Regions from separate parts of the Methylobacterium sp. CCH7-A2 genome, predicted to be linked through region 4. Evidence: predicted binding sites of a transcription regulator. Region 4 holds the regulator's gene; each other region holds the start of a gene.
What was found. Region 4 encodes PhoB, which activates phosphate uptake and scavenging genes when phosphate is short. Its sites were predicted from a motif close to TGTCATNNANCTGTCAT; they were not measured.
Positions count from the first base shown of each region.

Region 1 (8,275 bases), on a different contig from region 4:
ACTCAATCCAGCGCGCCAAGTGCTCGTCACGCTCAAGGCGGGTTAGGTCGCACCGCAACGTCTGACGTCAAATATATCGCCAATATTGATTAGCAACCATCTGCCTCTAATGGCTATCAACCCATGTGATCACCTTTGACGTCAAAGATCCGCCTCCCTCCACATCAATATACCACTTGACGAATGCTAGCGAATCGCACACCGTAACCCTGCGCCGGAACAGGCCGGCTGGGGACATCATCAATGAATGTGCATTTTGCTGCGCCGATGGCGCAAACGAAGACTCGTGCCCGCGGCGCGGTGCGCAAGCGTGCCGCTCGGTTCGTTAGCGAGCGCCTTGAACTGGAGGGGCCGCTGGCCATGCTGGAACTTCGGTGGGAGGCGCTGTTGCCCACCATCGAGCGTTCTCTGGGCGGTGCCGCCGGCGCAGGCGGATCCGGCGACCACATACTAGCCGGCCGCCAGGACGCCCGCGACTATCACGTGCTCACGAAGCTGGAGGCCGACGTGCTGGAATTGCACTTGCGCGAACTCGGTGAGTTGATCGACCAGATTTCGGACATCAACCGCCGGGCCTAGCGCAGCCGGGAGGGGGCTTCCGGCCTGGCAGCATAGCGGCCCCCTCCCACTTCACCATGCCCGCTGGCGGGTTTGGCGGTACTACGACAGGTACAACATTGGCCAATAATAGGCTCGTAACGACCGGCTTATAGGCTTAGTCGGTCCAGTCCATCATCGGCGCGACGGAAAAGCGCAGCTGCTCGGGCGAAAGGGCGGTCATGGCGGCTGACTAGCCGAAAATGCGGCGCGATGCACCTATGGCGGCCGCCCGCAGGATCAGGCTGCGACCAGCCCCAGCGCCCGCTCGATCCGCGAGCAGGCGCCACGGGCCTTGGCCTTTTCGTAGCAGCGCTTCAAGCGGCCGGTCGCATAGGCGCGCAGCACGATGGCGTGGACATAGCTCTTGCGGACGACGGCCGGCGTGTTGACCAGCCGCTCCGAGATCGCCCGCATGATGTCGGCGAGCTGGCGCTTCTTGCCCGTCTCGGTCGCAACCACCTCGCCGGCCAGCAGCAGTTCGGCCGCAGCCGCATTGGCGGCGAGCATACGCAGATCCTTGGCACTCACGGGCAGGCCGCTGACGCGCTTGAGATAGGCGTTTATCTCGCTCGCCCGGACCTCGGCGATGCCGCCATCCTCGCGCCGGTACTGCAGCAGGCGCTTGCCCGGCAGGGTCATAATCCGGGTGAGCGCACGGACCAGCGCCGGATCGGAATGGGCGCAGGCGATCTGCTTGCCGCTCTTGCCCTTGAAGGAGAGTTCGACGCGGCCGCCGGCGATGGTGACGTGGCGCTTGAGCAGGGTCGAGGCGCCATGGCTGCCATTGGTCTTGGCATAGGTCTCGTTGCCGACGCGGATATGGCAGCGGTCGATGATCGCCGCCGCGCAGGCGAGCGCCTTGTCCCGCGTGAGCTGCCGGTCCTTCAGGTCGCGGGCGATGGCGGCCCGCAGCTTCGGCAGGGCGCCGAGCAGGCATTTCAGCCGCTTCAGCTTGCGGCGCTCGCGCACCTTCTCCCAGCCGGGATGATAGCGATGCTGGATCCGGCCGGCCTCGTCATGGCCGACCGCCTGGAGATGCGCGCGGGAATCGGCCGCGATCCGGACATCGACATAGGCCGGCGGGATGGCGAGCGAACGGATGCGGGCCAGCGTCGCCTGATCCGTGATGCGGTTTCCGTCAGCATCGCGATAGGCGAATCCCTTGCCGGCGCGGTGGCGGGTGATGCTGAGGTCCGTCGGCGTGGCACGCTTCAGGCGGACAGGGGCTTCTTCCTTCTCCAGCAACGCCATGGCACCGTCCCCGATCTCGACGGCTCTACAATCGGCCCAGCCGGGGAAAGTTCCGGCTGGAACCGGGAGCCTCAGGCGAGCAGGCGCTGGTCGGCGAGATGGACGAGGCGGCCGGCGGCGATCGTCGCGACGACACGGGGATGGGGGCCTTCCTCAACGAGAACGAGATCCGCGCGCTTGCCGGGCGCGATGACGCCGCGGTCGTCGAGGCCCAGTGCCTGCGCCGGGGCGCGCGAAACCAGGGCCCAGGCCTCGGCTAAGCTGGCCGCGCCGCGGCGGGCGAGCAGGAACGGCGCCAGCGCCAGCGCCGGATAGTAGTAATCCGACGCCAGAATGCTGCAGAGCCCGGCGCGCACCATTGCCTCGGCGCTGGGGCAGCCCGTATGCGAGCCGCCGCGCACGACATTGGGGGCTCCGAAGACGATCGCCTCGCCGTGATCGGCGGCTGCGCGCGCGGTCGCCTCGTCGATCGGGAATTCGGCGACGGTCACACCCAGCGACCGGTACCAGGCGCGCATGTCGGGCGTCATGTCGTCATGGGAGAACATCGTCACGCCGGCCGCGCGCGCCGCCGCTGCGAGGCGCGCGATCGAGCCCTCGACCTCGCTCTTGCGGGCATAGACCGTCTCGACGAGGTCCATGAAGGCCTCCGTCGACAGGCCTGTGCGCTCGACCATCTTGCCGATCTTGTCGGGGCGGTGGCGCGTCTTCAGCGTCCCTTCGGTGTGGTCGTTGAAGGCGAGCACACCGACGCGCCCCTCCGCCAGCCAGGCGAGGATCTGCGGCTCGGCATCGAGGTTGAAGGTCTCGTGGCGCAGGTGGAAGCGCGTGTCGGCGCCCAGCTCCGGCTGCAGCCGCGCGATCGCCTCGGCCAGGGCGCGGGCATTCTCCGCCCCGCGCAGGCCCGGCTCCCAAGACCAGGTGACGCCGTGAAAGGCGGTGGTGATACCGCTCGCCAGCAGCGCCCGGTCGGCGTCCTTCAAGGCGAGGTCGATGTCGAAGGCAACGCGCGGCCGCGGCATGATGTGGCGCTCGAAGGCGTCGCCATGGCAGTCGACGAGGCCCGGCAGCACCAGAAGCCCGGTCGCGTCGAGCGTCAGCCGGGCGCCGCCGGCCCGGGCGAAACCGGCGATGAGCCCGTCCTCGAGCATGAGGTCGTGTCGCTCGAGCCCTTCGACCAGAACGGTCCCCCCCGTGATCGCGATCGACACATCCGTCTCCTTGCCATGCACCCGCCCTGCGGCGTTGCGCCTTCGCGCCCGGGCATGACGACAGCATGACACCGGCCGTCACCGAACCGTCAGGCAGCCGTCACCGGGCCGTCGCATGCCGGCCCTAGCGGCAGGGCTCCAGGGAACGGGAGAACGCCCCATGCTGAAGCCCATCGCCGTCGCGCTGCTCGCCGCAGCCGCCGCCTTCGCCGCGCCGGCCGCCCAGGCGCAGGATTCGATCCGCTTCGCCGTCACCGACATCGACGGCGCGGAATCGCTCCAGCGCGAGTTCGGCCCGTTCAAAGCCGCGTTCGAGAAGGTTGCCGACGTCAAGGTGCAGTTCTTCGCGGTGTCCGGCCGCACCGCCGCGGTCGAGGCGATGGCCGCCGGCCAGGTCGATTTCGTGCTGACGGGGCCGGCCGAGTACGTCGTGTTCAAGGCCCGGACCAATGCGGTGCCGGTCGTCGGCTGGCAGCGCCCCGACTATTTCAGCCAGGTCGCCGTGCTCGCGAGCGGGCCGATCAAGAGCGTCGCCGATCTCAAGGGCAAGACGATCTCCTTCGGCGAGATCGGCTCGACCTCGCAGCATCTCGGCCCGGCGCAGGCGCTCGCCGATTTCGGCCTGAAGTACAACGTCGACTACAAGCCGATCTTCGTGAAGCGCAACGTCGCGGTCGAGGCGATGAAGCGCGGCGACATCGCCGCCATCGGCCTCAACCTCACCCATCTCCAGCGCATCCGCGAGAGCGACACCAAGACCGGCTTCACCGTCGTGGCGCGCGGTCGCGACCTGCCGAACGACGTGATGATCGCCAGCCCCAAGGTGAAGCCGGAGATCGTCGCCAAGGTGCGCAAGGCCTTCCTCGACCACGGCACGGAGCTGATGAAGGCGGTCACCACCGGCACGGACGACAACCGCAAATTCGCCGGGGGCGTCTTCCTGCCCGAGGTCAAGGACAGCGACTACGACTATGTCCGCTCGATCTACGCCACGATCGGCATCACCGAATTCAACAAGTTCATCGAGTGACGACGCCCTCGCCCGCCCTCGGGCCGATGGTGACGGGGGCTGGCGTCCCCGTCATCGCCATCGACGGCCTGCGCAAGAGCTTCGGGCCGCGCACCATCATCGAGCGGCTCGACCTCTCCGTCCCCGCCGGCGAGTCGCTGGCGCTCATCGGAGCCAATGGCACCGGCAAATCGACGCTGCTGCGCATGATCGTGCGGCTGGCGGAAGCCGACCAGGGCCGGTTGAGCGTGCTCGGCGAGACGGTCGGCGATCTGCGCGGCTCGGCGCTGAAGCGCTTCCGGGCGCGAGTCGGCGTGGTCTTCCAGAAGCATAATCTCGTCGCGCGGCTCAGCGCGCTCTCCAATGTCGTGCATGGCGTCCAGGCGCGGCGCTCCGGCCCGCGCTCATGGGCGCAGTCGCTCGCGCCGGCTGCGGTGCGCGACGAGGCGATGGCCTGTCTGGAGGCCGTCGGGCTGGCCGACAAGGCGCTGCAGCGGGCCGATTCCCTCTCGGGCGGGCAGTCCCAGCGCGTCGCCATCGCGCGGATGCTGATGCAGCGGCCGGAGCTGGTGCTGGCCGACGAGCCGGATGCCAGCCTCGACCCGCGCGCCGGCCGCGAGATCATGGAGCTGCTGTTCCGGCTGACGCGCGACAAGGGCCTCACGCTGGTCTTCGTCTCGCATCATATGGCGCATGCGCTGCGCTTTTCCGACCGCATCGTCGGGCTGGGCGGCGGGACGATCGCCCTTGACCGCCGGGCCGGTCATTGCACCGAGGCCGAACTCGCCGCCTTCTTCGAAGAGCCGGGCGGCGATACAGCGCCCCAAGAGGAGCCGGTGCGCGCGCCGGCGCCGGTGTTCGCATGAGCCTGTCTCAGACTGCCCGGCCCCCCTTCGCCGTCGATCGCTTCGAGCGGCCGAGCGCCGTCGCCTTCATGGGCGGCTTCCTCGCATTGGCGCTGGTGATCTGGTCGTTCAGCGGCTCGGAACTCTCGGCCGAGAAGCTGATCCGCGGCATCCCCTATATGGGCAACATCCTGACGCGGATGTTCCCGCCCGATCTCAGCCGCCTCGAGCAGATCCTCTGGTCGCTGGCGACGACCTTCCAGATGGCGGTCTCGGGCTGCGTGCTCGGCCTGATCCTGAGCTTTCCGCTGGCGATCCTCGCCGCCGACGGGCTGTCGCCGCATCCGATCGTGCGGGTTCTGGCGCGCGGGCTGATCGCCTTCTTCCGGACAGTGCCGGATCTGATCTGGGCGCTGTTCTTCGTCATCGCCGTCGGGCTCGGCCCCGCGGCCGGCGTGCTGGCGCTGATGATCGACACGATCGGCTATGCCGGGCGCTTCTTCGCCGAGGCGATGGAGGAGACCGACAAGGGCCCGCGCGAGGCGCTGTCGACCATCGGGGCGAGCAAGACCGGGCTGATCTTCTCGGCGGTCGTGCCCAACGCGATGCCGTCCTTCATCGCGACCTCGCTGTTCTGCGTGGAGAAGGCGACACGGGCCTCGGTCGTACTGGGGCTGGTCGGCGCCGGCGGCATCGGCGTCGAGCTCAAGGTGGCGTTCGACCTGTTCGACTACGACACCGCGCTGACGATCATCCTGGCCGTCTTCGCGCTGGTGGTCGCGGTCGAGCAGATCGGCGGCTGGCTGCGGCGCCGCATCATCTGACGCCGCAGGCCGGCTTTCGCCTGATCCTGCCGTCCCGCAGGGGCGGCAGGATGCTCAGACGGCTAGCTCGCGAGAATGGCGACGCCGGCGAGAGCCAGTCCGCCGCCGGCGACACGGGCGAGCAGCGGCGCCCGCGCCGCGAGCAGTCCGGCCAGCCCAAGTCCGGCACCGTGCAGGGCGGCCGTCGCCAGTACGAAGCCGAGCGCATAGCCGAGCCCGCTCGCTCCTTGCGGCAACTCGGCGCCATGGGCATGGCCGTGGAAGACCGCGAAGATCGCGCACGCGGCTGCGCCCGCAGCCAGCGGCGGCGTCGCCCGCAGCGCGATGGCGAGGCCGAGCACGACGACGGAGACGGCGATGCCGATCTCGACACCCGGCAGGGACGAACCGGACATGCCCCAGAGGCCGGCGAGGACCATCATGCCGACAAAGGCGAGCGGATAGGCAAAGCGGGCTCGCCCGCCGGTGAGCCCGGCCCAGAGACCGACCGCGACCATGGCAAGGACATGGTCGACGCCGAAGAGCGGATGCAGCAGGCCGGCCCCGAAGCCATGCACGGCGCCGGCTCCGGTATGGGCGAGAGCAGGCCCGGCCAGCGCCGTCGCGATCACCACCAGCCCCGCCCGTTCTGCCGTTCCGCGCATCGCCGTCTCCCCTGCATGTCCGTCACGCGGCCGGAGCGGCCCGCAGGCCACCCGCCGTCTCGATGAAGTCGATCACGGCATCGACGCCCTCGCCCGCCTTGGTGTTGGTGAAGGCGTAAGGTCGCTTGCCGCGCATCGTCTTCGTGTCGCGTTCCATGACTGCAAGATCCGCGCCGACATGGGGGGCGAGATCGGTTTTGTTGATGACGAGCAAATCAGAGCGGGTGATGCCGGGGCCGCCCTTGCGCGGGATCTTCTCGCCGGCTGCGACGTCGATGACGTAGATCGTCAGATCCGCCAGCTCGGGCGAGAAGGTGGCGGCGAGATTGTCGCCGCCGGATTCGATCAGGATCATGTCGAGGTCGGGGAACTTGCCGCGCATCTCCTCGACCGCGGCGAGGTTGATCGAACAGTCCTCGCGGATCGCGGTGTGCGGGCAGCCGCCGGTCTCGACGCCCATGATGCGCTGCTGCGGCAGCGCGCCGGCCACCGTCAGCAGCCGCGCATCCTCCTTGGTGTAGATGTCGTTGGTGATGGCGCAGAGGTCGTAGCGGTCGCGCATGCGCTTGCAGAGCACCTCCATCAAAGCCGTCTTGCCGGAGCCGACGGGGCCGCCGATGCCGACGCGGAGGGGGCCATGGGGAGAACGCGACATCTGTGAAGTTCCTTGAGCGATCAGGCGGTGCGGCGGGCCGGTGCGGCCCGGAGCGTGGATGAAGAGGGTTGCAATTCGCGCGCCGCGCTCACGAGCGGAACAGCCGCGAATACTGCGTCTCGTGGCGCAGCGAGGCGAGATCGGAGCGGAAGGCGCAGCCGCCGAGGTCGTCCAGCGTCGCGGGCACGGCCTCCGCCGCAGCGGCCTGCACGGCCGGCATCAGGGCCGCGGTGAGCCGCTGTCCGTCGGTCTGGCCGACGATGCCCAACCGCACCGAGGCCGAGACCAGATTGGCGACGAAGGCGAGACCGTAGGCCTCCAGCGAGGCCGCAAGCGGCAAGCCATGCCCCGCGCTGGCCGCCGCGACGGCCAGCGGATAGGCGATGTCGTCGGGGGCGACGCGCTTGAGCCGTTCGATCGCCTCGCAGGGCCAGGCGGCCCGCAGCGCCGTCACGAAGGCATTGCCCTGCGTGACCGTCTCCAACCGGCGCTCGGCGGAATTGGCCAGCGCCAGGGCGAGTTCGGCGATCTCGGCCAGAGCTGCGTCGTCACCGGCCTCGGTGGCGCGGGCGGTGCAGGCGAAGAGGATCAGGTCGTTGCGCAACGAGCCATGGGCGACCAGCGCCTCGAGCCAGTCCCGCAACGTCTCGGCGTCATGCAGATCGCTGCATTCGAAGGCCCATTCGAGGCCGTGAGAATAGGCGAAGGCGCCGACCGGGAAGGACGGCGACAGCCAGACCATCAGGGGCAGATGGGCCGCCATGGCGCTCAGTGATCGTGGCTGCGGCCCTTGTGGCCATGTTCGGCGCCATGCTTGTGGCCATGATCGTGATGGGCGTGATCGCGGTGGGCGTGATCATGCCCGCAGCCGCAGGCGTCGCCATGGTCGTGCGAATGCGCGTGGGCGTGGGAATGAGCGTGCGCCTCGGCCTTGTGACCATGATCATGCGAGCCATGGTCATGGTGATCATGGTCGTGGGCGTGATGGTCATGGTCGTGGTGATGATGCCCGTGATGGCCGTGGGCGTGGCTGGGGTGGTCGCAATTGGCGTGGTCGTGGTCGTAGGCGCCGCGCTCCGGCTGGAAGGGGCGCATCACCGAACTCATCGCACAGCCCTGGCCGCGCACCATCTCGGCCAGGACATGGTCGTTCTCGATATAGATCGCGTCGGCGGTGATCTCGGCCGGCGTGTGCCGGTTGCCGATATGCCAGGCGACGCGCATCAGCCGCAGCGG
Region 1 covers NZ_LSKN01000021.1:82,929-91,203, reverse strand. Annotated here, with positions in the region: gene AX750_RS02235 (hypothetical protein) at 244-579, shown strand; gene AX750_RS02230 (DNA topoisomerase IB) at 838-1,851, opposite strand; gene AX750_RS02225 (alpha-D-ribose 1-methylphosphonate 5-triphosphate diphosphatase) at 1,923-3,062, opposite strand; gene AX750_RS02220 (PhnD/SsuA/transferrin family substrate-binding protein) at 3,223-4,092, shown strand; gene AX750_RS02215 (ATP-binding cassette domain-containing protein) at 4,089-4,937, shown strand; gene phnE (phosphonate ABC transporter, permease protein PhnE) at 4,934-5,740, shown strand; gene AX750_RS02205 (HupE/UreJ family protein) at 5,803-6,384, opposite strand; gene ureG (urease accessory protein UreG) at 6,407-7,039, opposite strand; gene AX750_RS02195 (urease accessory UreF family protein) at 7,128-7,802, opposite strand; gene AX750_RS02190 (urease accessory protein UreE) at 7,808-8,275, opposite strand, start outside.
Region 1: the regulator PhoB is predicted to act here: its motif matches at 3,117-3,133, upstream of AX750_RS02225 (alpha-D-ribose 1-methylphosphonate 5-triphosphate diphosphatase).

Region 2 (4,670 bases), on a different contig from region 4:
GCATGAGAGCCTCGCCGGCAACGGCGCCAAGACGACCGCGACGCTGTCGAAGACGCAGGTCAACCTCAAGATCATCCCGGGCGTCGATGGCGAGCCGGAGATCTGCCAGCTCGTCGCGCTGAACCTCACCGAGATCACGGTCAAGGGCTCGTGGATCGGCCCGGGCCGGCTGCATCTGGTGCCGCATGTCAATGCGCCGGTCGCCGACCTGCCGGTGCGCCGCGTGCTCGGCGCCCACCACTTCATCGCCGACCTGACCCTGCCCTTCGGCCGCAAGATCCACGATTACATGCAGGAGGGCTGAGGCTTCGCAGGCCGCCGCCTGCACCGGCGCAAATGAAAACGGGCGGCTCGATCCATCGAGCCGCCCGTTTTCCGTTAATGGGACACTTGGTCAGGCCGGGACGGCCGCGCCACCAAAGCCTTCCGCACCGCGCGTCTGGCTCTGGGCCGCGACCGGGACGACACGCGACACCGATTTCCGCTCAGAGTCGATCCGCTCGATCAGATAATAGGCGCGCTCGGCGCTGCCGAGTAGGGCCAGTATCGCACCGCGCTCGACCCAGGGCAGTTCTGCGCCAAGCCGCAGGCAGCGTTCGCGCATTTCGGCGAGAGCCTTCAACCGCGGCTCGGCTTGGGCGGTGACCGGCGGGTTGACCTGGTCGATCGGAATGATCGCCCGGAGCGCATCTTCAACCTGGTCAACAAGGCTGTTCACCAGACCGCGACCGACCTCGCCGAAGGGCTGGCGCTCGATCCGGCGGGCGATCTGGTAGAGCGCTTCGCCCAGACTGGCCGTCTGGTCTTCCTCCTCGATCAGGCTCGCGACAAGATCGGCCCGGGCATAGTGCATGTCGGCCTTGAACATGCCCGAGGTGTAGGAACGAATCTCGCGGTTGAGGATGTCGATGGCTGCATAGTGTTCCTCGATCTTGTCAGGGGCATTCTCGCTACCCTTGGCGATGTCGAGGAACTGGCGCGCGGCTTCGAGGTAGCGCCCGGTTTCGCGCTGGACCGCGGGAACGGCGGAGACAGGGTCGCTGGCTGCAGCTGCGCTCAGATATTTCGGCTGGGTATAGTCCTCCCGATCGCCGGTCGCGTTAGCACCAACCTTCATCAGGACGCTCTCGAAGACGCCGACGAAGGGGAAGAGCAATACGGTATTGAAGATGTTGAAGAAGGTCGAATAAAGGCCGATGGCCACAGGAACCAGCGGGAAGGTCTCCTTGCCGTCCTTGATCACCGGCACGCCGGGGTCGCCGCCGAACCACTGCATCGCCCAGGTCAGGACGTCCATCGACACGAAGAACAGCGGGATCGTCACCATCACGCCGATGATATTGAAGGAAATATGCGCATAGGCCGCGCGTTTGGCGTTCTTGGTGAGATTAAGTGAGGCCATCCACGAGGTGATGGTGGTACCGAGATCGGCGCCCAGCGAAAAGGCGACGGCAGTCTTCCAGTCGAGGATACCGGCCGCGCCGAGCCCCATGACGATGCCGATCGTCGCTGACGACGAATGGATCATCGCAGTGATACCGGCGGCGATCAGGACGCAGTAGATCAGGCCCATGAAGGAGTCGGCCCGTAGCGACGAGATCACGCCCATCACTTCAGGCATGGCGCGCAGAGGGCGAAGCCCACCCGTCATCAGGTTCAGGCCGTAGAAGATCAGCGCGAAACCCATGCAAGCAAGAGCGATGTTCTTGACCTTGTCGGTCTTGGCGAAAATGTGGACGAGCGCGAAGATGCCTGCGAGAAGAAGACCGAGCGGGCCTAGTGGCAGAGCGATCAGGCCATTGCCGAGCGTCGTGCCGATATTGGCACCCATGATCACGCTGATCGCCGGCCGTAGCCCGATGACGCCGGCATTAACAAGACCGACGACCATGACCGTCATCGCCGTCGAGGATTGGATGACGCCGGTGATGAACGTTCCGGCGATGACGCCCTTGACCGGCGTGCCGGCAATCTTGGCCAACAGCGAGCGCATCTTGTTGACGGCGAGGGACTGAATGCCGTTGCTCATGAATTCTAGGCCCAGCATGAAGATGCCGAGCCCCCCGATGACCGGTACGATCACCTGAGTGAAGATATCGACTTGCATGCTGGCGCCCCCCTCGGCACTGACTGTCACTCGCAGCGCCCACTCGCTCTCGTTGCAGCGCTGGGCCGAAACCTAGGTGGCGGGGTGTGACGCCCTTGTGACCTCGTCCGGGACGCTGAACAACGACCGTCATCATTGTGGCGCCGCGGCACTCGCCAAAACAGTAACGAGTGAATTCGCGATATCGGGTTTCGGTTTCTTGTGTTTCACTTGCCACGACATACACGCCCGGATGATCGACAGATAAATTATCACGTCGGCTCACCGAGCGGCTGCGACGCAGTCTAGGACTGTGTCCAGTTACGGCAATCGCTTGATAGATCTTGCGTTCGTCACGCCGTCGTCATTCGCAGTCCATAGCTTCTCAATTGGCCTATTAACGCCGGCTAATTGGACAATCGAAGGTACGAACGAATGAAAACCTTGGGTCGTCTTTATTTTGCAATCGCGTTATTGACATCGAGCGTAGGTCTGGCGCAGACGCCAGCGGATATCGGCCATCGTTCGAATATGGGCTTGCCGGTCGTCGGCATGATCACCGGTGCGGGCTCGACCTTCACCTTTCCAGTGATCGGCAGGTGGTCGCGGCTGTACCGCTCGGCCAAGGCCGACGGTGCCGACATGGCGCCCCTCGACATAGGCATCGAGTATGAGCCAATCGGTTCCCTCGGTGGCGAAGTTCGGGTGACGCAGCGTGCCGTCGATTTCGGCGCCACGGATCGGCCCGTCTCTAGCGTAGAACTTGCGCGGACCGCGATGATTCAGTTCCCCTTCGTAATGGGAGGCATCGTCCCGGTCGTGAATATCGATGGCGTCGGAGCGGGCCAGCTTCGGCTGACCGGGCCGGTCCTGGCCGATATCTATCTCGGCAGGATCAAGACCTGGTCTCACGCGGACATCAAAGTCCTGAATCCGGCGGTCAGATTGCCCGAAGCCGCGATCAAAGTCGTATGGCGTTCCGACGGATCAGGCACGACCTTCAACTGGACGGATTACCTCTCCCGCGTCAGCCCGGACTGGGCGGCCCGGATCGGTGCGAATACCCAGGTCGCCTGGCCGGTCGGCACCGGCGCGGAGCGGACGCAGGGCGTGATCAACCTGGTTTCCCGGACAAAGAACGCAATCGGCTATGTCGAGCTAGGGCAGGTGGTGCGGGCTTCCCTTGCTTACACCCTGCTGCAGAACAGGGCCGGCCAGTTTGTCAAACCCGATGCAGCGAGCCTGCAGGCTGCCGCAGCCAGCGCCAACTGGTCAGCCAACCAAGATTTCGCGCTGATGCTGACCGACGCGCCAGGGCCACAATCCTGGCCGATCGTGGCCACGACGTTTGCGCTGGTGCCAAAGCCTTTGAATGCGCGCTCCCGCGAGGTGATCAGCTTTTTTCGCATCGCATTCGAGAGGGGAGCCGCCGACGCAACATCGCTGGGCTATGTGGCGTTGCCCGAGCCCCTGGTTCAGAAAATCAGAGATTATTGGGACACAGCCCTGAAGCCCGGCGGCTAGCTGAGGCTTGTCGCTTTAGCTTAACGTCCTCGAAAGCTTAAATCGCGTTGCTCAAGCGCGAACCGTGCGCATGTCCGACGACAGATGGTCACATGACGTCAAAGTGCCCGGGAGGTGACGTTGCCCTTCCCGAGGTTGATCGCCAGAATCCAATCAGGCCGCAGCCGAGAGATCTGTTGCGTCAAATTCGTCCATCGGTACGATCAGTTTCATGCAGCCCCTTGCCTTCTCGATCGCGGCGCTCACCCTCGCCGCTGCCAGCTCGTCTCTTGCTCAAGGGCTGGCACCGGAGCCCGTGGTGGTTAAGTCCATCATGCTGGATGGCAAAAAGATCGCGCCCGGCGGGGCCGTCGCTGAAATCTTCGGCCTTCGAAAAGGCGGTGACGGCTTTGTTTCGGTGCGATCTGCGCCCTCGACGAAAGCTGCCGAGCTGGGACGATTGATCCAAGGCGAACGCGTCATCGGCGTACTGCAAAAAGATTGGAATTCCGCGAGTTTCGTGGGGGTCATCTATCTGCCTGACGCGCAAGCAGACACGGCCCTGATGGAAGCTTGTCGTCTCCCCGAGGCCCCGCCCTACTTTGACGGAACCTACACGGGACCCTGCCGGTCTGGCTGGGTAGCCAGACGATTCGTGCGGGTTTTGGCGGATTGATGCTGCGCCAGTCAGCGGGCAAGAACGGGGTCACCACCGAGTGGCCCTAAACCCGACGGCACTGGAACATCCGTACCTCGATAGTCTGACTTCACAACGAGCTTCGGGCTAGCTGATAGATAGAGCTTGCGGACCACGATGAGCGTGAACGCCGATTGCTGTGCCACCTCGTTCGTCGCATCAATGACCAGCTTTCCGCGCGGAAGATACATCGTTCCGGTCAAATTCGAGACGAAATTGCTCTTAATGACGTGCTCGCGGTCGAGCGAGGTTGCCCTGTCCTCGAAGAAGAGGAGCCCTGTTAACGGCCCGTCTTTGGGCGCGTTCAGAACCACCCTCGCGTTGCTCAGGAACTGAAACGTCGTTTTCTCGCCCTTGAGGTAGAAGCCGACATACTCGCCTCGA
Region 2 covers NZ_LSKN01000164.1:110-4,779, reverse strand. Annotated here, with positions in the region: partial or broken gene AX750_RS12925 (acetoacetate decarboxylase) at 1-304, shown strand, start outside; gene AX750_RS12920 (Na/Pi symporter) at 395-2,107, opposite strand; gene pstS (phosphate ABC transporter substrate-binding protein PstS) at 2,522-3,610, shown strand; gene AX750_RS12910 (hypothetical protein) at 3,822-4,265, shown strand; gene AX750_RS12905 (hypothetical protein) at 4,277-4,670, opposite strand, start outside.
Region 2: the regulator PhoB is predicted to act here: its motif matches at 2,438-2,454, upstream of pstS (phosphate ABC transporter substrate-binding protein PstS).

Region 3 (8,111 bases), on a different contig from region 4:
CAAGGAGCCGAAGCGCCTCTCGACCGCCGAGGCCGCGCTGCTCGTCGCCCTGCCGCAATCGCCCGAGACGCGCCGGCCCGACCGCTTCGCCGAGGCCGCCCGCAAGGCCCGCGACCGGGTACTGGCCCGCGTCGCGGAGGCTGGCCTCGCCACCGCAGCCGAAATCGCCGCCGCGCGAGACGAGCCGGTCCCGACGGCGCGCAAGCCTTTCCCCAACCTCGCCCCCCATGTCGCCGAGCAGGTCGTGGCGGAAGCGCCGGCCGCCCGCAGCCATCGCCTCAGCCTCGATGCGCGGCTTCAGTCGGCGCTGGAAGCGCTGGCCCGCGACCGCAGCCTGGGCCTCAGCCCGCAGGTCTCGATCGCCATCCTCGCGGTCGACAACGAGACCGGCGAGATCCGCGCCTCGGTCGGCGGCGTCGACTACTTCGCCGCCGAGCGGGCCGGCTCGCTCGACCTGACGCGGGCGCTGCGCTCGCCGGGCTCGGCGCTCAAGCCCTTCATCTACGCGCTCGCCTTCGACAACGGCATCGCCCATCCCGAGACGATGCTGGAGGACCGGCCGGCGCGCTACGGACTCTACGTGCCCGAGAACTTCGACATGACCTTCCAGGGCATGGTCTCGGCCCGCAAGGCGCTGCAGCTCTCGCTCAACGTGCCGGCGGTCGAACTGCTCTCGGCGCTCGGGCCTCAGCGATTCCTGTCGCGACTGCGCGATGCCGGGGTCGCGGTCGCCATGCCGAAGGAAGGCGGCGCTCCCGGCCTCGCCGTCGGACTCGGTGGGCTCGGCATCACCCTGCAGGACCTGACACGCCTCTATGTCGGGCTGGCGCGTGGTGGGGATGTCGCGCCGCTGCGGGTGCGGGCGGGAGGGGAAGACGCGCCTTCGCCCCGCCTCGTCGAGCCGGTCGCCGCCTGGTATGTCGCCGACACGCTACTCGGCGCGCCGCCGCCGCTCAATGCCATGCCCGGCCGCATCGCCTTCAAGACCGGCACCTCCTATGGCTATCGCGATGCCTGGGCGGTCGGCTTCGACCGCAGGCACACGATCGGCGTCTGGGTCGGCCGCGCTGACAACGGCGCCGTGCCGGGCCTCGTCGGGCGGGTCGTCGCGGCCCCGATCCTGTTCGACGCCTTCGCGCGGATAGGCCTCGACCCGCGCCCCTTCCCGCAGCCGCGCGACAGCATCGTGGCGACGAGCGCCCAGCTGCCGCCCCCGCTGCGCCATCTGCGCCAGGACGTGCCGAAGACGGTGGTCGCGATGACGACGCCGTCGCTGAGGCTCGCCTTCCCGCCCGAAGGAGCCCGGATCGACCTCGCCGCCTCGGCCGCCGACGGACGGCCCGAGCTCAATCTCAAGGTCGCCGGCGGCGCGCCGCCCTATACTTGGCTGGTGGATGGCGCGCCGGTCCTCCCACCGACACGGCGGCGCGAAGCGACATGGCAGCCGCCGGGCAAGGGCTTCCTGCGAATCTCCGTCATCGACGGCACCGGCGCCAGCGAAAGCGTCTCGGTGCGCCTGCAGTAGCGGGCTACTCGGCGGGCTGGGGATGCGCCGCCGGCGTCTCCTTCACCACATGCCCATGCACGGAGCGCTTCTTGCTCGCGAGATAGGAATAGGCGACCGGCACCACATAGAGCGTCAGCAGCGTGCCGAAGGTCATGCCGCCGACGATGACCCAGCCGATCTGCGAGCGGCTTTCGGCGCCCGCGCCATGGGCCAATGCCAGCGGCACGGCGCCCAGCACCATCGCGCCCGTGGTCATGAGGATCGGTCGCAGGCGCAGTTCCGCCGCCTCGACCAGGGCGTCGATCATCTCCTTGCCCTCCTCGCGGAGCTGGTTGGTGAACTCCAGGATCAGGATGCCGTGCTTGGTGATGAGGCCGACGAGGGTGATCAGGCCGATCTGGCTGTAAACGTTCATCGTGCCGCCGGCGAAGTAGAGTGCCGCGAGCGCGCCCGTGAGCGAGAGCGGCACCGAGACCATGATCACGACGGGATCGATGAAGCTCTCGAACTGGGCGGCCAGCACGAGATAGATGAAGCCCAGCGCCAGCAGGAAGACGATCGCGATCGAGGCGCCAGACTGCTTGTACTCGCGGCTCTGGCCGGAATAGTCGATCTGCACTGTTTTCGGCAGGACACGGGCCGAGGCCTGTTCCAGCACGGCCAAAGCGTCGCCGAGCGAATAGCCGGGGGCGGGCACGGCGGTGATCGTCGCCGCACGAAGCTGGTTGAAGCGGATCAGCTCCTTCGGCGCGACCGTCTCCTCGACCTTGACCAGGCTCGAGAGCTGCACCACCGCGCCGCCCCGGCCCATCAGATAGATCGACTGCAGCGCCTGCGGCGTGTTGCGGTCCTCGCCGCCGACCTGGATGACGACGTCGTACTGCTCGCCATTCATGTTGAAGCGGGTCACCTGCCGCCCGCCGAGCAGGGTTTCCATCGTGCGGCCGATGACATCAACGCCGACGCCGACATCCGCCGCGCGCTGGCGGTCGATCGAAACCTTGATCTGCGGCTTGTCGAGGATGAGGTTGGATTCGAGATTGGTCAGTGCGGGCGAGCCGGCGACTTCGGCCAGGAGCGCGTCGACATACTGCTTGATCTGCTCATAGGGCTCGGACGAGCGCAGGACGAACTCCACCGGCCTGCTGTTGGCACCGCCCTGGCCGAGCGAAGGCGGATTGGTGGCGAAGAGCCGAATGCCGGGCACCTGCGACAGGCTGCGGTTGATCTCCGCCACCATGTCCTGCTGCTTCGTGCCACGCTCCTCCCAGGGCTTGAGACGGGCGAAGGCCAACGCGCGCGTCACATCCGGGAAGCCCACAATGACGAGATTGGTCTGGACGTCCGGGAAGCGCTTGAAGAACTCTTCCGCGCGGCGGGCATATTCCGCAGTGAAGTTCATCGTCGAGCCTTCCGGCGCCACGCCGATAACGGTGAAGCTGCCGCGATCCTCGACCGGCGCCAGTTCCGAGCGCAGATTGGTGAAGAAGAAATAGCTGCCGCCCGCCACACCGAGCGCCAGCAGCACGATCACCGGGCGGATCGCCAAAGCCCCGCGCAGCGAGGCCTTATAGCCGCGCGACAGGGCATTGAAGCCGCGCTCGAGCAGATTGTAGAGCCAGCCATGGCTTTCATTGTGCCGGAGTAGCTTGGCGCACATCATCGGCGTCAAGGTCAGCGCGACGAAACCCGAGACCAGCACGGCTCCCGCCAGCGTCAGCGCGAACTCGATGAAGAGCTTGCCCGTCCGCCCGGTCGAGAAGGCCATCGGCGCATAGACCGCGACCAGGGTCAGCGTCATCGCCACGACGGCGAAGGCGATCTCGTTGATGCCGCGGATCGCCGCAGCGTTCGGCTCCATCCCGTCCTCGATATGGCGATGGACGTTCTCCAGAACCACGATGGCGTCGTCCACGACGAGGCCGATCGCCAGCACCATCGACAGCAGCGTCAGCGTGTTGACCGTGAAGCCGAAGGCATACATCAGCGCAAACGAGCCGACGAGCGACACCGGGATGGTGACGAGCGGGATCAGTGTCGCGCGCAGCGAGCGCAGGAAGATGAAGATGATCAGCACGACGAGGACGACCGCCTCGAGGATCGTCGTGTAGACGGCCTGGATCGAGCGGTCGATGAAGACCGAGGTGTCATAGGAGGTCGCGATCGTCATGCCGTCCGGCAGATCGTCGATGATCTCCGGCAGCGCGGCACGGATGCCCTTGGAGACGTCGAGCGGATTGGCCGTCGCCTGCTTGACGATGCCGATCGTCACGGAGGGATTGCCGGAAAACCAAGCGGCGTTGCGCTCCGCCAGCGCGCCGAGTTCGACGCGCGCGACGTCGCGCAGCTTGATCGGGAAGTTGTTGGCGTCCTTGACGACGATCTGCTGGAACTGCTCGGGCGTCGTCAGCCCGGTCTGCGAGAGCACCGTGAATTCGCGGTTGTTGCTCTCGATGCGGCCCGAGGGAATCTCGACATTCTGCGCGCGGACCGCCGCCTCGATCTCCTGGACCGTGATGTTGTAGGCCGACATGCGCGCCCGATCGAGCCAGATGCGCATGGCGTAGCGCCGCTCGCCGCGGATCTGCACCTCGGCCACGCCAGTGATGTTCTGCACCCGGTCGGTGATGAAGCGGTCGGCGAAGTCGGTCAGTTCCAGCGGGTTGTGGCGCGAGCTGATCAGCGACAGGAACAGGATCGGCTGAGCATCCGCCTCGACCTTGGCGATGATCGGTTCGTCGATCTCGGACGGCATGCGCCCGCGCACGCGGCTGACACGGTCGCGCACGTCGGAAGCCGCGACGTCGGGATCGACGTCCGGCCGGAAGCGGACCGAGATGTTGCTCTGCTCCTGGCGGCTGGTCGAGGAGATGATCTCGATGCCCTCGATGCCCGCGATCGAGTTCTCCAGGATCTGCGTGACCTGCGTCTCGATGATTTCGGCACTGGCGCCGGTATAGACGGTACGGACCGAGACGACCGGCTCATCGATGTTCGGATATTCGCGGACCGTGAGGCGCGTATAGGACACCGCGCCGATCAGGAGCACGAGCAGGCTCAGCACGGTCGAGAAGACCGGCCGGCGAACGAAGAGGGCGAACAGGCTCATGGCGCGCGGGACTCGGGCTCAGGGGCTCAGCGTGGCGGGCAGCGCGCTCGTCTGAACCGGCGGCTGGCTGTTCTTCACGGAGACTGTCGAGCCGTCGCGCAACCGCATCTGGCCGGAGCTGACGACCGTCATCTGCGGGGTCAGCCCCTTCACGATCTCGACCTTGCCCGGCAACCTCTTGCCGAGCTCGACCGCGACGCGTTTCGCCTTGCCGTTCTCGACGATGAACACGACCTTGCCGAGCCCATCCGGCACCACCGCGGATTCGGGGATCAGCATCGCGTTCTCGCGACGGTCGACCACGATGGTGACACGGGCGAAGAGGCCCGGCTTGAGCGTGAGATCGCCGTTGGGAACGGTGGCGCGGAGGCGGATGGCGCGCCCATTGATATCGACGACGGGATCGACCGCGAAGATCTTGCCCTGGAATTCGGAATTCGGCACCGCATCGACACGCAGGCTGATCGTCTGGCCGACCTTGACCTGCGACAGGAAGATCTCGGGCACACGGAAGTCGACCTTGATCGGATCGATATTGGTCAGAGTGATCAGCTGCTTGCCGACCGCCACATAATCTCCGACGCTGACGGCGCGCAGGCCAACGACGCCGTTGAAGGGCGCGATCAATGTGGATTGAGCGAGCTTCGCCTGCGAGAGCTGCACCCGCGCCTCGGCGGCGGCGAGCTTGGCCGTCGCCTCGTCGAAGGCGACCTGCGTGCCGACGCCGCGCTGGTTGAGCGAGCGGTTCCGCTCGAAGGTGTCGCGCGCGAGGCCGAGATCCGCCTGCTGCTGCTTGAGCTCGGCATCGAGAATGGCGGTGTCGAGCTTGACGAGCACCTGCCCCTTCTCGACCCGCTCGCCCTCCTTGAAGCCCAGAGCCGTGACGCGGCCCGCGATTTCCGGGGCGATCACGACGGATTCATCGGCGGCGAGCGTGCCGAGCGCCTCGACCTCCTCGTTGACTGTTCCCCGCTCGATCTTGGTCACCTCGACGGGAACCGCACCGCGCCCCTGTGGAGCGGCGGCGACCGGGGCCGGCGCCTTCGACTTCTCGTAATGGCGGTAGCCGTAGTAGCCGCCGCCGGCGAGGCCGATGATCAGGAGCAGATAGACGAACCGCTTCATAGAACTGGACGCTCCGATATGACGCGCTTATTTTAGACTGGACGGTCCAGTTTGATAAGGGCGACGATGGGCAGAACCATGACGAATGCTGCCGCACCGGAACTGTCTGCCGACGACGAGGCGGATGCAAGACGCCTGCCGTCACGATTGCGGGTGGACAAGCATCGCGCCATCATCCGCGCAGCCTCCGCCATGTTCCTCGCCGAAGGCTACGAGCGGGTGACGCTCGACCAGATCGCGCAGAGGGCCCGCGTCTCGAAGCAGACGATCTACGCGCACTTCGCCGACAAAGAAGCCCTCTTCCGCGCGATCTGCACGCAACTCGCTGAAAAACTGACCATTCCGCTGCGCCGACCCATCCAGGACGTCGACCTGCGCAGCGCTCTGATACGGCTCGGGGAAGACGCACTGGCGATGATGCTGGACCCGCATTCCCTCGATCTCCATCGTCTCGTCATGAGTGCGGCGGCCCGCTTTCCCGAGCTTGGCCAAGCGGCTTACGAGGCGGGAGCGCTACGGATCATCGAAGAGCTGTCGCAGCTGCTGCGGCAACGTTCACATGTCGGTGATGGCCTCGCGGAACCGCTCGACGATGCCCGGGCCAAGGTGCTCGCGGAACAGTTCGTCGGCATGCTGCGCGGCTTTCATCAGCATCGCGCGCTGATGAACGTCGCGCAGACGCCTCCCGACCAGCGCGCGGCCTATGTCCGCGACTGCGTCGATCTGCTCCTGCGCGGCGCCTGAGGCGGCATCCGGCCGCCTGCCCGACCGTCACCCGTCTGTCATCTGTGCCGGCTAGCTGTCGCCCGTCGGAAAGCATGGCCCCTACGGCAGGATCTGCCGCGGGCGGAAGCCATGCTGCCAACGGAACGCGGGAACGGCATCATGCTGCGCATCGAGGGTCTGACCAAGCGCTTCGGTGGCAAAGCCGCGGTCGACGGCGTAACCCTGTCCATTCCGCGCGGCGAGATGGTCGGCATCATCGGCCGCTCGGGCGCCGGCAAGTCCACGCTGCTGCGCATGCTGAATCGCCTCGCCGATCCGAGCGAAGGCCGCATCCTTTCCGGCGACCGTGACGTCACAGCGCTGAAGGGCGCCGCGCTGCGCCGCTGGCGGCGCGACACGGCGATGATCTTCCAGCAGTTCAACCTGGTCGGCCGCCTCGACGTCCTCACCAATGTCCTGCTTGGCCGGCTCGACCATCGCGCCGCAGCGCTGACGCTGGTGAAGAGCTTTTCGCGCGACGACAAGATCCGCGCCATCGCGGCGCTCGAGCGGCTCGATATGGGTCATCTCCTCGCCCAACGTGCCGAAACCCTCTCCGGCGGCCAGCAGCAGCGTGTCGCCATCGCCCGTGCCCTGGTCCAGGAACCGCAGATCATCCTCGCCGACGAGCCGATCGCCTCGCTCGATCCGCGCAATACGCAGGTCGTCATGGACGCGCTGTTCCGCATCAACCGCGAGGACGGCATCACCGTCGTCTCGAACCTGCATCACCTCGATATCGCGTCGAAATATTGCGACCGGCTGATCGGCATGGCCGCCGGCAAGGTCGTCTTCGACGGCCCGCCCCACCAGCTCACCAGCGAGATCGCGGCGAAGCTCTACGGCATCGAAGCCAAGGACGCCGGCGCCGAGGCGCTCGACCAGCTCGAGGCCATCGCCAGCGAAGAAGCGCAGCGCGCCAAGCAGAACGTCGCCTGACCTCCGTCCGGCCCGCCGGGCGGTCCCTCTCCCAGAAGACCAACAGGAGCACTTCATGCTGACCCGTCGTCACACCCTGACGCTCGCCACCGCGGCGCTCGCCGCCACGCTGGCTGCCCCCGCCTTCGCCCAGGACTGGAAGGCGAAGTATCCCGAACTCGTCTTCGCCATCATCCCGGCCGAGAACGCCTCGGGCGTCGTCGAGCGCTACACCCCCTTCGTGAACTACCTCTCGAAGGAACTTGGCACCAAGGTCACGCTGCGCATCGCCAGCGACTACGCCGCCCTGATCGAAGGTCAGCGCGCCGGCAACATCCATATCGGCATGTACGGCCCCTCTTCGTTCGCGCGTGCGCTGATGACCGGCGCCAAGATCGAAGCCTTCGCCATCGAGACCAATCTCGACGGCACGAAGGGCTACTACTCGGTCTTCTATGTGAAGAAGGACTCGCCCTATCAGAAGATCGAGGATCTGAAGGGCAAGAACCTCGGCCTCGTCGATCCGAACTCGACCTCCGGCAACAACGTGCCACGCTATGCGCTCGACGGGATGAAGATCGACCCCGAGAGCTACTTCGGCAAGGTCGTCTACACCGGCAGCCACGAGAACGCGATCATCGCCCTCGGTCAGGGCACCGTCGACGTCGCCGCCAACTGGTGGAACGA
Region 3 covers NZ_LSKN01000060.1:391-8,501, reverse strand. Annotated here, with positions in the region: gene pbpC (penicillin-binding protein 1C) at 1-1,525, shown strand, start outside; gene AX750_RS04180 (efflux RND transporter permease subunit) at 1,530-4,616, opposite strand; gene AX750_RS04175 (efflux RND transporter periplasmic adaptor subunit) at 4,635-5,741, opposite strand; gene AX750_RS04170 (TetR/AcrR family transcriptional regulator) at 5,820-6,485, shown strand; gene phnC (phosphonate ABC transporter ATP-binding protein) at 6,627-7,445, shown strand; gene phnD (phosphonate ABC transporter substrate-binding protein) at 7,501-8,111, shown strand, end outside.
Region 3: the regulator PhoB is predicted to act here: its motif matches at 6,511-6,527, upstream of phnC (phosphonate ABC transporter ATP-binding protein).

Region 4 (8,275 bases):
CAGTCCAGCATCTCGCCGGCGACGAAGACGCCCGGCAGGCGCCGCAGCATGAAGCCCCCGTCGATCTCGCCGGCCGCGATGCCGCCGGCGCTGGAGATCGCCCGGTCGAGCGGCATCGTCCCGGTCAGGCGCACAGACGCGGATTTGATCGCCGCCGCGAGCGCCGCGGGACTCTCGTCGAGCCTGCCGCCGACGCTGTCGCGCAGCACCGCCACCGCCGCCGGCGACAGCCCTGCCGCCTTGCGCAGATGGTTGCTGAGCGTCTCACCGGGCCGACGCTTGCCGAGCTTCTCGGTCAGACGGGCGAGGTCGAGATCGGGCCGCAGGTCGATCTCGAGCAGCGCCGAACCGTCGCGCGCGATCGCCTCGCGCAGCGACCCCGACAGCGCATAGATCGCGCCGCCCTCGAGTCCATGCGCGTCGATCATCGCCTCTCCAACAATTTCTTTGCCGGCAAAGCGAAGCGTGATCCGTTTCAGCGGCGCGCCGGCGAAGCGCTCGCGCAGCGTGTCGGACCAGGCCACGGCGAAGCCGCCATTGGCGGGCCGCAGCGGCGAAATGGCAACGCCCTTGCCGGCCAGCAGCGGCACCCAGCCACCGTCCGAGCCGAGCCGCGGCCAGCTCGCCCCGCCCAGCGCAAGCAGCGTCGCATCGGCGGCGACCGTCACCTCGCCGGCCGCCGTGGCGAAGGTCAGCGCGCCCTCGTCGTTCCAGCCGGTCCAGCGCCGGCCGGCTTCGAGCCGCACCCCGAGCCCGTCGAGCCGGCGCAGCCAGGCGCGCAACAGCGGCGACGCCTTCATCGCCTTCGGGAAGACGCGCCCGCTGGTGCCGATGAAGCTCTCCGCGCCGAGCTCGTCGGCCCAATCGCGCAGCGCCTGCGGTGGAAACGCCTGGATGGCGGGTTCGAGCCAGTCCCGCGCCGCGCCGTAATGCGGCAGGAAGCTCTCCAGCGGCTCGGAATGGGTGAGGTTGAGCCCGCCGCGCCCGGCGAGCAGGAATTTGCGCGCCGGCGACGGCATCCGCTCATGGATCGTCACGCGGTGGCCGGCCTGGGCCAGCCGCTCGGCCGCGATCAGCCCGGCCGGGCCGGCGCCGATGATGGCGATGTCTTTGATCTGCATCGGGCCGGCTTGCGCCGTCGGGCGTCGCGGGTCAAGCGATCAGGCGCATGCCGGAGCGACCTCGTCATTCTCGGGCTCGACCCGAGAATCTATGGCCGGCACGGCAGGGGAGCCTCGGCGTCACGAGATGCTCGGGTCTGCGCCCGACCATGACGGTTTCCCTCACGCCCGCGCGAAGGTCTCGTCGAAGGCGTAGCCCGCGCCACGGACGGTGCGCAGCGGATCCTTGGCGTCGCCCGGCGTGATCGCCTTGCGCAGCCGCCCGACATGGACGTCGACCGTGCGCTCGTCGATGTAGACGTCGCGGCCCCAGACGGCGTCGAGCAGCTGGGCGCGCGAATAGACCCGGCCCGGCGCCTGCATCAGGAATTCCAGCAGCCGGAACTCGGTCGGCCCCAGATGCAGCTCTTCGCCGGCCCGGCGCACGCGGCGCGTCGTGCGGTCGAGTTCGAGATCGCCGGCGACCAGCAGCCCCGCGACATGGCCGGGCTTCGCCCGGCGCAGCAGCGCCTGGATGCGCGCGATCAGCTCCGGCAGGGAGAACGGCTTGACGACATAGTCGTCGGCCCCGGTGGCGAGGCCGCGCACGCGCTCGGTTTCTTCGCCGCGGGCGGTCAGCATGATGATCGGCACGCGCTCGGTGTCGCGCCGCGCCCGCAGCCGCCGGCACAGTTCGATGCCGGAGAGACCGGGCAGCATCCAGTCGAGCAGCACGAGATCGGGCGTGTTGTCTCGCAGATGCAGCTCGGCGTCGTCCCCCCGCGCCACGCTGTCGACTGCGAAGCCCTCGGCCTCGAGGTTGTAGCGCAGCAGCAGGGTGAGGGGTTCCTCGTCCTCGACGATCAGGATGCGGGCGGCCATGGCACGGTTCCGTTCTTGGCGTTTGTGCCGAAACGCATCGTCATGCTCGCCCTTGTGGCGAGCATCCACGTCTTGAACGCGGCGTGGGTCCGGCGAAGACGTGGATGGTCGGAACAGGCCCGACCCTGACGGCGAAGGCTCCGGCGCAGTCGGTGTTGTCAGCTCCCTGTCACGGCCTCGACCGTGATGTCGGTGGTCTCGAGCTTGGGACGGTTGATGTCGAGCGATTCGCCGGTGACGAGATAGTGGATCGTCTCGGCGATGTTGGTGGTGTGGTCGCCGATGCGCTCGACGTTCTTGGCGCAGAACAGGAGATGCGTGCAGAAGGTGATGTTGCGCGGATCTTCCATCATATAGGTCAACAGCTCGCGGAACAGCGAGGTGTAGAGCGCGTCGATCTCGCCGTCGCGATGCCAGACCTCGAGCGCCTTCTGCTCGTTGCTGGTGGCGTAGGCGTCGAGGACGTCCTTGAGCTGCGCCTGCACCAGCCGGCTCATATGCTCCAGCCCGACGACGGCGCGGTGCGGCGGCGAGAACTGGCCGGAGATCGCGACCGCGCGCTTGGCGATGTTCTTGGCGAGGTCGCCGACGCGCTCGATGTCCGAGGCGATGCGGATCGCCGAGATCAGCTCGCGCAAATCGTTGGCGAGCGGCTGGCGCCGGGCGATCGTCAGCACGGCGCGCTCCTCGACGTCGCGCTGCAGGTTGTCGAGCCGCTGGTCGGCGGAGATCACCTTCTGGGCCAGCGTCGTGTCGCGGCGCACCAGCGCGACCGTGGAATCGCCGAGCATGCGCTCGGACATGCCGCCCATCTCGGCGAGGCTGCGGCGCAGCGACTCCAGTTCGGCGTCGTAGGAGCGGACGATATGTTCGGTCATCGCGGCGTTGTCCTTTGGATGCGGAGCGGAAGCGGCGGCCAAATCAGCCGAAGCGGCCGGTGACGTAGTCCTGCGTCTGCTTCTTGCTCGGGTTCATGAAGATCGTGTTGGTCGCGGCGAACTCGATCACCTCGCCCAGATACATGAAGGCGGTGTACTGCGAGATGCGCGCCGCCTGCTGCATGTTGTGGGTGACGATGACGATCGTGAAGTCGGCCTTCAGCTGCTCCAGCAGATCCTCGATCTTGCCGGTCGAGATCGGGTCCAGCGCCGAGGTCGGCTCGTCGAACAGGATGACCTCCGGCTTCTGCGCGATGGTGCGCGCGATGCAGAGGCGCTGCTGCTGGCCGCCCGAAAGGCCCATGCCGGAGGTCTTGAGCTTGTCCTTGACCTCGTCCCAGAGCGCGGCCCGGCGCAGCGCGCCCTCGACGCGGTCGTCGAGCTCCGACTTCGGCGGCTTCTCGTAGAGGCGGATGCCGAAGGCGACATTGTCGTAGATCGACATCGGGAAGGGCGTCGGCTTCTGGAAGACCATGCCGATGCGCGAGCGCAGCTCGTTGACGTCGACGTCGTTGGAGATGACGTTGCGGCCGTCGAGCATGACCTCGCCGGTCGCGCGCTGCTCGGGATAGAGCGAATAGATCCGGTTGAAGATGCGCAGCAGCGTGGACTTGCCGCAGCCCGAGGGGCCGATTAGGGCCGTGACATGCCGGTCGCGAAAGTCGAGATTGATGTTCTTCAGCGCCTTGTGCTCGCCATAGTAGAAATCGAGGTTCTTCACCGCGATCCGGACGGGCGCGTCGGCGTCGAGCGACTGCGGGCTGAGTTCGAGGGTCGAAAGCATCGACGGGTTCCTTCGGATCTGACGCGACGGAGATAGGTTAGGCGGGTCTCACTTGCCGCCGCGCACGATGCGGCGGGCGACGAGCGAGAGCAGCAGGATCGACAGGGTGATGATCAGCGAACCGGCCCAGGCGAGCTGCTGCCAGTTCTCGTAAGGCGCGGAGGCGAACTGGTAGATCGTCACCGGCAGGTTCGACACGCCGCCCATCAGGTCCGACGAGAACCAGAAATTGTTGTTCAGCGCGGTGAAGATCAGCGGTGCGGTCTCGCCTGCGATGCGGGCGAGCGCCAGCAGGATACCGGTGACCATGCCGGCCTTCGCGGCCTTCCAGGTGATCGAGGTGATCACCACGGAAGGCGGCGCGCCCAGCGCAGCCCCGGCCTCGCGCAGCGGGCCTGGCACCAGGCGCAGCATGTCCTCGGTGGTGCGCACGATCACGGGGATCGCGATGATGCCGAGCGCGACGCCGCCGGCCCAGCCGGAATAGCCGCCGACCGGCTCGACCAGAATGACATAGACGAACAGGCCGATCAGGATCGAGGGCGCCGAGAGTAGGATGTCGTTGATGAAGCGGATCAGGTCGGCCAGCTTCGAGCCCTTGCCGTATTCCGCCAGATAGGTGCCCGCCAGCACGCCGATCGGCGTCGCCACGGCGATGCCGAGGAAGGTCAGCACAATCGAGCCGACCATGGCGTTGGCGAGGCCGCCGCCCTGCGATCCGGGGCCAGGGGTGATCTGCGTGAAGGTGGCGACGGAGAGCCCGCCGATGCCCTTCACGATCAGCATGCCGAGGATCCAGAACAGCACGAAGATGGCGAGGAAGGTGAAGCCGGCGGAGATGACCCGCATCGCCTTGTCGGCGGTGCGGCGGCTCTGCCGGACGCGGCCCCAGGCGGCGTAAGGGGCGGCGGGAGCGGTGGAGGAGGTCGTCAGGCTCATGATCGGGCTCGCTCAGAAGGTCTTGACCCGCGACACCAGGATGCGCGCGACGACCAGGACGACGAAGGTGACGAAGAACAGGATGCAGCCGAGCGCGATCAGCGCGTTCATCTGCAGGCCCAGCGCCTCGTTGAACTCGTTGGCGATGCGCGAGGCGATGGTCGAGCCCGGATCCATGATCGAGGCCGAGAGGCGGTTGGCATTGCCGACCACGAAGGTCACCGCCATCGTTTCGCCGAGCGCGCGGCCGAGACCCAGCATGATCGCACCGATGATCGAGACGCCGGCCTGCGGCACCAGCACATGGCGCACGACCTCCCAGGTCGTCGCCCCGATGCCATAGGCGCTCTCGCGCAGCACGGAGGGGATCTGATCGAGCATGTCCCGCACGATCGAGGCGATGAAGGGGATGATCATGAAGGCGAGGATGATGCCCGCCGTCAGGATGCCCAGTCCGGAGGGCGAGCGCGAATACAGGATTGTCCCGACGATCGGCATCCCCTCGACGATGTTCGAGAGCGGGACCTGCACATAGGCCGCGAAGAGCGGCACGAAGACGAACAGGCCCCACATGCCGTAGATGATCGAGGGCACGGCGGCGAGCAGCTCGATCGTGGTCGAGACTGGCTGCTTGAACCAGGGCGGGGCAAGCTGGGTGAGGTAGACGGCGATGCCGAGCGAGAGCGGCACGCCGATCAGCAGCGCGATCAGCGCCGTCGAGAGCGTACCGACGATGGCCGGCCAGGCGCCATAGACATCGGCCTGGGTGTCCCATTGCGAGCCGGTGATGAAGCTCAGCCCGAACGCCTTGAAGGCCGGCCAGCCGCCGATGACCATCGACAGCATGATGCCGGCCAGCAGCAACAGCACGAACAGGGCCGAGATCAGGCTGGCATTGCGGAAGACGATGTCGAAGGTGCCCTTCGGCGTCTTTCGCTGCGGCCGCGCGGCCGGAATGCTCAGAGTGTCGGTCACGGCGGTCATCCGTGGAACTCCGGTCGTGGCGGAACGAGGATGCGAGGCGGAAGGCGAAGGCTCTCGGGAGGGCCCTCAGCCGGAACAGCGGTTCCGCCGCTGCTCGGGATGGAGGCCTGATGAGGAAGACGAGGCGGAACCGGGTTCCGCCTCGCCCTCAGTCGGTGATCAGAAGATCGGCTTGCCCGACGGGTCGGTCACGCCCTTCCAGGCGGCGCGGACCTGATCCTTGACGTTGGCCGGGAGCGGCACGTAGTCGAGGTCCAGCGCCATCTGGTCGCCGTTCTTGAAGGCCCAGTCGACGAACTTCAGCGCGGCCTGCACCTCTTCCGGCTTCTCCGGCTTGGCGTGGACGAGCAGGAAGGTCGCGGCCGTGATCGGCCAGGCCTCGGCGCCCTTCTGGTTGTTCAGCGAGATGCCGAAGCCGGGAGCCTCGTTCCAGTTGGCGTTCGCGGCCGCGGCCTGGAACGACTTGTCGTCCGGCGCCGGGAAGTTGCCCTCGGCGTTCTGGATCAGCGCGTAGCTGAGCTTGTTCTGCTTGGCGTAGGCATATTCGACATAGCCGATCGAGTTGGCGACCTGCTTGACCGAGGCCGAGACGCCCTCATTGCCCTTGCCGCCGATGCCGACGGCCCACTGCACCGAGGTGTTGGCGCCGACCTTGGACTTCCACTCCGGCGAGACCTTGGAGAGATAGTCGGTGAACACGAAGGTCGTGCCCGAACCGTCCGAGCGATAGACGGGATTGATGTTGGCGTCGGGCAGCTTCAGGCCGGCGTTGAGGGCGACGATCTTGGGATCGTTCCACTTCTTCACGGTGCCCATGTAGATTTCGGCGATGATCGGGCCGGTCAGCTTGAGCTGGCGGGCGTCGATGCCGGCGATGTTGATCGCGGGGACGACACCGCCCATCACGGTCGGGAACTGGATGAGGCCGTCCTTGGCCAGATCCTCGCCCTTGAGGGGAGCGTCGGTGGCGCCGAAGGCGACCGTCTTGGCCTTGATCTGGCGGATGCCGCCACCGGAGCCGATCGACTGGTAGTTGAGACCGATATTGGTCTCCTTCTTATAGGCCTCGGCCCATTTCGAGTAGATCGGGAAGGGGAAGGTCGCGCCGGCGCCGGTGATGTCGGCGGCCTGGGCGACGCCCGACAGACCGATGGTCGCGGCCGCGAGAATGAGAAGTTTGCGCATGAGATGTCCTCTCTGGGTCGCAGGTTCAGCGAGCCGTTCAGAACACCCTCTGCATGACAGCTTCATGACACTTCGTCACGCATGCTGTCATGAAGGCGTCACGCAGCGTTAAGAAACGCCCTCAAGGCTTGCGCGCCGAAGCCCCGAAACGTGGCAAAACAGCCCTGAACGTCGCACCCTCACCGAGCGCGCTCTCGATCGTCAGCCGCCCGCGATGGCGCAGCACGATGTGCTTGACGATGGCGAGGCCGAGCCCCGTGCCGCCGGCCTCGCGGCTCGCCGCGGTATCGACCCGGTAGAAGCGCTCCGTCAGCCGCGGCAGATGCTCCGGTGCGATGCCCGGCCCATCGTCGCGCACGCCGACGCTGACCTCGAGCGGCCCGTCGACGACGTCGATCACGACCTCTCCGCCGCTCTTGCCGTACTTGATCGCGTTCTCGACGAGGTTTTCCATCAGCCGCAGCAGCTCGTCGCGGTCGCCCGGTACGTTTACCGGCTCGGTCGGCGCCCGCAGCGTCAGCGTCACCTCGCGCTCGCGTGCCATCAGCGTCAGCGAATCCACGATCTCGCGCGAGATGCCGGTCAGATCGACCGGCGTCTCCGGCGCCAGATGGGCGCGCAGTTCGATCCGCGAAAGCGAGAGCAGGTCGTCCACCAGCCGCGCCATGCGCAGCCCCTGCTCGCGCATGATCGCCAGGAAACGGTCGCGCGCGCCGGCATCGTTGCGCGCCGGGCCCTGCAGCGTCTCGACGAAGCCGAGCAGCGAGGCCAGCGGCGTGCGCAGCTCGTGGCTGGCATTGGCGACGAAGTCGACCCGCATCCGCTCGGTGACGCGCTGCTCGCTGAGGTCCTCGAAGGTCAGCAGCACCGGTCGCCGGACACCCTCGCTGCCCAGCGCAGCGATATGGATGCGGAAGGTGCGCTCCACCGGCACGCGCTCGATCAGCTCGATCACCTGCCGTCCCCCCTGCCGCGAGACGCCTTCGATCGCCTCGATCAGGTCCGGATCGCGCATCACCAGTGTCAGCAGCCGTCCCTTTTCCAGCGCCGGGATCAGGGCGCGCATCGCCGGGCTCAGCGCCTGGGCCACCCCCTGCGCATCCAGCAGCAGCGCAGCCGACCCCATCGCTTCGACGAGCGCCTGCGTCGTGGCGGCTAGGGGATCGACGGCACCGGGCATGGGAAACCTCGACACGGACGGCACCGGAGGAAGCGGCGCAGGCGGGCGCCCCTTCCTGATGGCCGGCGCGGCGCCCGTCAATTCCCTTCGCCGCTGAGGCCCGCTAGGCTGGGCGCATTGCCGAGGAGGCTCCGATGGCCAAGACCCTGTCAGCGCGCACCAAGAAATCCGCGATCCGCCTGGTTTCCGACAGCGGCGAGGGCCCGGCTCCAGCCACCACGGGCAGGACACCGAAGACGAAGACGCCCCGCAAGCCCCTCGGTCCGCAGGGCTTCGACATCGA
Region 4 covers NZ_LSKN01000298.1:252-8,526, forward strand. Annotated here, with positions in the region: gene AX750_RS22720 (TIGR03862 family flavoprotein) at 1-1,121, opposite strand, end outside; gene phoB (phosphate regulon transcriptional regulator PhoB) at 1,284-1,982, opposite strand; gene phoU (phosphate signaling complex protein PhoU) at 2,141-2,860, opposite strand; gene pstB (phosphate ABC transporter ATP-binding protein PstB) at 2,904-3,704, opposite strand; gene pstA (phosphate ABC transporter permease PstA) at 3,753-4,643, opposite strand; gene pstC (phosphate ABC transporter permease subunit PstC) at 4,656-5,627, opposite strand; gene pstS (phosphate ABC transporter substrate-binding protein PstS) at 5,787-6,812, opposite strand; gene AX750_RS22755 (ATP-binding protein) at 6,934-7,992, opposite strand; gene ppk2 (polyphosphate kinase 2) at 8,127-8,275, shown strand, end outside.